Regions from separate parts of the Clostridium thermosuccinogenes genome, predicted to be linked through region 1. Evidence: a T-box and tRNA genes for the amino acid it is inferred to sense, from the RefSeq annotation. Region 1 holds a T-box; the other holds one or more tRNA genes.
The links. The T-box of region 1 lies ahead of thrS (threonine--tRNA ligase). A T-box ahead of a tRNA ligase gene usually reads a tRNA of that ligase, here a tRNA-Thr.
Positions count from the first base shown of each region.

Region 2: it encodes a tRNA-Thr, which carries the amino acid that the T-box ahead of thrS (threonine--tRNA ligase) is inferred to sense. The anticodon was not compared.

Region 1 is NZ_CP021850.1:3,292,080-3,295,504, reverse strand. It holds gene CDO33_RS14540 (glycoside hydrolase family 76 protein) at 6-1,064, shown strand; T-box leader at 1,353-1,535, shown strand; gene thrS (threonine--tRNA ligase) at 1,584-3,425, shown strand, end outside.
Region 2 is NZ_CP021850.1:1,841,766-1,845,190, reverse strand. It holds gene CDO33_RS08135 (GtrA family protein) at 1-3, shown strand, start outside; gene CDO33_RS08130 (hypothetical protein) at 565-1,353, shown strand; tRNA gene CDO33_RS08125 (tRNA-Tyr) at 1,454-1,538, opposite strand; tRNA gene CDO33_RS08120 (tRNA-Thr) at 1,542-1,617, opposite strand; tRNA gene CDO33_RS08115 (tRNA-Leu) at 1,822-1,905, shown strand; gene CDO33_RS08110 (zinc ribbon domain-containing protein) at 1,967-2,386, shown strand; gene recO (DNA repair protein RecO) at 2,423-3,199, opposite strand; gene CDO33_RS08100 (YqzL family protein) at 3,221-3,361, opposite strand.

The DNA.
Region 1 (3,425 bases):
TAGATGTGCGAATTGACTGGGCTACAAGAGCGCAAACAGCGCAGGAAGAACTGAAATATAATTTTTGGAATGAAGAACTGGGAATAATGAATCAAACCTGTCCCGGAGAAAACATCAGCAAGGACAATTTGATATACTGGTGGCACGCCCATGTGATTGATGCTTTGATGGATGGTTATGAAAGGACCAAGGATTTTGGTTATATTGAGCTAATCGACACGATTATTGCCAACGTGAAAAGAATAAATGGAAATACGCTGCTGCACAATTATTATGATGATATGGAGTGGATGGCCCTTGCGCTTCTAAGGGTATATGATGCAACAAAGAATGAGTTTTACAAAGAACAGGTCCTGATACTATGGGAGAGCATTAAGACGGCGTGGAATGATCACATGGGCGGGGGTATGGCCTGGAAAAAAGATCAGCTGGACTATAAGAATACGCCTGCCAATGCGCCGGCTTCAATACTTGCATCCAGATTGTACCAGAGATTTAATCGGCCGGATGATTTTAAATGGGCGCATAAAATCTATAACTGGAATAAGGACAACCTGATGGACCCCAATACCGGTTTTGTATGGGATGGAATAAACCGCCTGGGAGATGGGAAAATTGATTATGACTGGGAGTATACTTATTGCCAGGGTGTTTTTATAGGAGCTGGCATTGAATTGTACAGGATAACCGGCGACATAATGTATATCAATGATGCTGTACGCACGGCGGAGTTTGCGTTAAAACGCTTTATCGATGCTGAAAGCGGTATGCTGCCCGACGAAGGAAAGGACGATTGCGGGCTGTTTAAAGGCATATTTGTACGATATTTGTGTGAACTGGTAAAAATGCGTCCTGATATGCTCAATATCAGAAAGATGTTGATTCATAATGCAACGGTCATGTGGGAGTCCGGAAGAAATGAACGCGGTCTTATCAGCAGGGGGTGGAAAGGCAAAGTCGAGCCTGTTGTGCAGCTATGTGCGCAGCTCAGCGGTCTTATGCTGCTGGAGATGGTGGCCTTGCTTGATCCTGATCCCGGCATTCTCACGGTGGAAAGCGTGTAACTGCCCATAATGTATCATGCGTGGAATCTTTACGGGATCAAAGGCTTCTGCCGTTATTGCAATTTTGGATGGATAATCTTGAATAGGCTTAAAGGCAAAATAGAGATAAAAAATGATTTATATGCAATGGGAAACTGCTGTTTGATATAATATTTTGCCTTGACAGAGGTATGGCAAAGGGTTATAATAAAATTTAATCATATTACCAGCAATCCATTTCAGCAGCAATTCGATGGTATTGCTTGCTGGCTTTGATGTGGCAGGTTGCTGGATTAAAACAGAGGATTTCAATCAGCAGTGACGAGAAGAGTAGGCCGGATATTTCTTTTAAAGAGAGAAGGCACCACAGGCTGCAAGTGCCTTTAAAGAAACCCGGTTGAAGACCACCTCCGAGCTGAATCGGTGATTCCGTTATAATCGCAATGAGAAGCAATTAGGGTGGAACCACGGGATATAACTCTCGTCCCTTATAGGGATGGGAGTTTTTTAGTGCGCATAATAAGGAAAGGAGAAAAGATTATGATTAAAGTCATGCTTAAGGATGGCAGCAGCAAAGAGTTTAACGAAGGCATCGCAATAAAGGAAGTAGCAGAAAGCATAAGTGCAGGACTGGCAAGAGTTGCTCTGGCAGGAGAGGTCGATGGTGAGGTAAAAGACCTTAATTACAAGCTGGAAAAGGACTGCAAATTAAACCTGCTCACTTGGGATGACGAAGGAGGAAAACGGGCTTACAGGCATACAACCTCCCATATCATGGCACAGGCCGTAAAAAGGCTTTATCCGAATGTAAAACTGGCGATAGGCCCATCCATAGATAACGGTTTTTACTATGACTTTGATACTGACAAGCCTTTTTCAGTAGAAGAACTGGAAGCAATTGAAAAGGAAATGGCCAAGATAATCAAGGAGGACTATCCCCTGGAGAGGTTTACCCTTCCGAGGGATGAAGCTATCCGTTATATGGAGGAAAGAAACGAGCCCTATAAGGTTGAGCTGATTCGTGACCTGCCGGAAGGCGAAGAAATATCCTTCTACAAGCAGGGAGAATTTGTAGACCTCTGTGCCGGTCCGCATCTGCCTTCAACAGGCAAAGTAAAAGCTTTCAAGCTTTTATCGGTAGCCGGTGCATACTGGAGGGGCGATGAAAAGAATAAAATGCTCCAGAGGATATACGGCACTGCCTTTTCAAAGAAGAGCGAGCTGGATGAATACCTGTTACGCCTGGAAGAGGCTAAAAAGAGGGATCACAGGAAGCTGGGCAAGGAGCTGGATTTGTTTGATATACTGGAGGAAGGCCCAGGGTTCCCGTTCTTCATGCCCAAGGGTATGGTGCTCAGAAATGTGCTGGAGGAGTACTGGCGGGAAGAGCATCGCAAGAGAGGCTATCAGGAGATAAAAACCCCGATAATACTGAACGAGGATTTATGGCACCGTTCGGGACATTGGGACCATTACAAGGAAAACATGTATTTTACAAAAATAGACGAAGGCAACTTCGCCATTAAACCCATGAACTGCCCTGGCGGAATGCTGGTGTATAAAAGAAGGCTCCACTCATACAGGGATTTGCCTCAGAGGATGGCGGAACTGGGTCTGGTGCACAGGCATGAGCTGTCCGGCGCCCTGCACGGGTTGATGAGGGTAAGATGCTTTACCCAGGACGATGCCCATATATTCATGACTCCGGACCAGATAAGGGATGAGGTTCTGGCAGTAATAGAACTCATAGATGACTTTTATAAGGTGTTTGGCTTCAAGTACCATGTAGAGCTTTCCACAAGACCGGAAAATTCCATGGGTTCCGATGAGGATTGGGAAATGGCTACTGATGCATTGAAAAATGCGCTGGAAGCCAAAAATATGGATTATAAGGTGAACGAAGGAGATGGAGCTTTCTATGGACCAAAGATTGACTTCCATCTTGAGGATTCCTTGGGACGTACATGGCAGTGCGGAACAATACAGCTCGATTTCCAGATGCCTGAGAGATTTGATTTGACTTATGTGGGAGCAGACGGTGAGAAGCACAGGCCTGTAATGATTCACAGGGTTGTGTTTGGCAGCATTGAAAGGTTTATAGCAATACTTACGGAGCATTTTGCCGGAGCTTTCCCCGTATGGCTTTCACCGGTACAGGTAAAAATCCTCGCTCTGGTGGAAAAACACCATCCCTATGTGCTAGAGCTTAAGAGGGCCATGGAGGAAAAAGGAATCCGCGTTGAGGTGGATCTCAGAAATGAGAAGATTGGCTACAAGATAAGGGAAGCTCAAATGGAAAAAGTTCCGTATATGCTTGTAATCGGCGACCAGGAAACGGAAAACAGGACAGTTGCCGTAAGATCCAGGAAGGAAGGGCAGCTG
Region 2 (3,425 bases), 1.5 Mb from region 1:
TAGGTTTTGTAATACAGCCATACGTCAATCGAGCTTTTCCCTAATATTAAGTGAGATTATAATAATATAATAAAAAGCAAGATACAGCTCATTTTTGTCTAAAAATATAAAATTGATTTCAAATGTTTGATAGCCGGAGTCGAGGTAAGTATCTGTTGTTTTAAAACCAGGTACTTACGCACTGGTGGCTTGACTTACTTACGGACCATCTGGGAATATCACCTGATTTGCTTCTTTAGTTTGCCCACCAAGCATTCAAGCCTATGATGTGTGAGTTGGTCATAGAAGCCTATCAGGTGATCGTTATCGGCATAGTACTATACAGATGCTCACTGCTGAGCTTCTGACTTTCTTTGATTATGCAGCTTGCTATTTATACTTTATTGCTACATTCATCATCTTTGCATATTTCTTTTCAATAAATTAACAATTTTTTGACTTTATGTTGCATTTTACCTATTTTAATGTCATTATTATATGAAGATGTACGCAAATTCTTACTTCTCATAGGAATTATACTCATCAGAAATTATTCATAAGTTTATTCGAAAGGAGATATCTCTATTGATTAAAAAGAATATGTTTTTTATTTCTCTATACTTTATATCGATATTCTTTCTGTTTATAGGTTGTTCATCTTCTGGCATGAATAACAATATCAATGAGTCAATTGAAGCAAAAATAGTAGAGCCACCAATTACTCAAAAAGAATTTTACGATGCATTTACACTGCTCAATGATAAACTAACCGAAGAACAAAAAATCAATAGCTTAAATGTTCAAAAAGAGCTTTTTGAAACCGGTCCGATCCTATCACTTTATATGGATGGTGATGCCCAATATATTATTTCTTGGATTGATGGCGGTAAGATTTTGATATTCTTCAAAACAGAGAATTCAAAGATAAAACCTCTTTACATGAATGTAGCCCCGATAAAGGCGGTTAAGCTGCTGGGAGAATGTCCGGAAGGTGGAATACGTCTGGTGGAAGTAACATCATATGGTGCCAGTGCCTCTTACCAAAGAGAAAACGTAGAAGTTTTTGCGATAAACGGAGATAATGTAACATCCGTCTGGGATTATGATACTATGAAAGCCTATTCACATCCTGTTGAAGGAAAAAAACTTTTTGAATTCGTAATTGAAACCAGTTCGTTTAGATATTCTCCTTGGTATCAAACCAAGCCTGGATATGATGAAAAGGACATTATGAGAATCATAGTAAACGAAACCAAAGAGGTTATTCATACCTCTTCCGGCGATTTAAACAAAGTGGTTTCTACCAATAAAACAAACTCACAAAAAACATTCGTATGGGATAATTCTCAACTTAAATTCATTGAAAAAACGTAGCTTTCGCAAGCCACCTTTTTTAAGCAAATAACTTTTTAATCAAATAACAAAAGCCCGAATTTATCGGGCTTTTTTAGGCTAGATTTTGTAGCCATTTTTGTGGTGGGGAGAGATGGATTCGAACCATCGAAGTCAGTGACAACAGATTTACAGTCTGCCCCCTTTGGCCACTCGGGAATCTCCCCATATGGAGCTGGTGGACGGAATCGAACCCCCGACCTGCTGATTACAAGTCAGCTGCTCTACCTGCTGAGCTACACCAGCGTATATAATTGTCCTTGAGCGTTTCTGCGGTTGTTTTTCGCAACTGCTTAATTATATTAACATGAGTTTTAGCAAAATGTCAACACTTTATTATAATAATTTTTAAGAAAATTTTCTTAAAAATTTTATAAATTCGGTATTGACATAAATATAGTATGCTAGTATAATTGATAATGCGCTTGTGAGTTACAAGCCTTAAAACAAGCGGTCGTGGCGGAACTGGCAGACGCGTACGTTTGAGGGGCGTATGGTAATCCCGTATGGGTTCAAGTCCCATCGACCGCACCAGAGAAGAACTATTGAATAATCAGTAGTTCTTTTTTTGCATATACGGATATTTATTTCTCTCATGTATTTGCTTCGTACATGTAACCAAAAGAAAGGATGCCGCCGGGATATGTTTTTCATCGGAATCTTCGGGATAGATCAGGCAAGTAAGCCATCAGGCATGGCCAACAATGTAATATGCCCTGCCTGTGAAGCCCTTACCCGATTTGAGATAAGTAAAACCTATTCTTATTTTCATATATTCTTCATACCCGTCTTCAAATGGAATGTACGGTATTATGTCAAATCTGCCTGCTGCGGCAGCTTGTATGAGCTTGACCCTGTAATAGGCGCAGAATATGAGAAGGGCCGAAATCCTGAAATCCGGCAGGAACATTTGCGCCCTGTGAGCCAATATATGCCCTTTAAGGTATGCTCCCATTGCGGCGCCAGATTTGATTCCGGTTACAGCTTTTGCCCTTACTGCGGAAAAAAACTGTGATGCAAGTTTGAGGTCCATATCTTCCCCCAACCAACATCACAGGTTGATTGATCTCAGAAAATCCAGCTTTGTGTAATCATGCTCCAATCTTTCCCTAAGATATCTCCGGTTGATTATACCAAGCTCCCGGAGCACTTCGGGGGAAGTGCCAAACTTGAACAAGTCCCCTATATTCGCGTGCACTATATAGTATAAGGCTTTTGCTGTCCCTGTAGATATTTCCATAGCAGATTCGTCGGAAGGCTTGCACCTTCCGCAAACAAACCCGCATTTTTGAAAGCTGAAGGAAATACCGTCCAGGTTCTCACTTCCGCATTGAATACAGCCGTTAACATAAGGTGCATATCCAAGCATGGATAATAGACGAAGTTCAAAAATTCTGGTTACCAATTCCGGTGATTTTTGAGTTTTTGAAAGTATGTACAGGGTGTTCAGATAAAGCTGAAGCACCCTTGGTGACGGTTGATTTTCCTGTATTACGTCATTTATAATATCCGTAATATGCGCTGCATGAGTAAGTCTTACTATATCGTTGCGCAATTCATAAAATGGCTCAATTATATCACAGGTGTTAATAGAATAGATGTCACTGCCTTTAAACAGTATAAAGTCGCTGTAGCACAAAAGCTGTGTGCCTGCCGCCAGCCTGCTTTTAGGACGTTTTGATCCTTTAGCTGCCGCGGAGATCTTACCTTTGCTGTTGGAGAATATAGTGACAATTCTATCGGCTTCACCTGTATTGGTTTCCTTGATAACTATACCCTTTGTTCTTAAATAGCTCATCTTTTCTTCCCTGATTTCAGCATTTAACATGCTTGCTTCGATAGGACTAATCTATTTGCTTGCGGCAACCTCTTCTTTGGCAAGAGCATTGTTTTCCTGGATTTTGTCGTGGGCTTCAATTTCTTTATAAAATACATATGCATCTACACTGCCGGTTTTTTCAAAAGCACTCCATGCAAATTCCTTTAACATAAATGTGAATCCCCCTTTTTTGTCTTTTGTAATTTTTATCAGCTAATATTAGATTACACTAAAA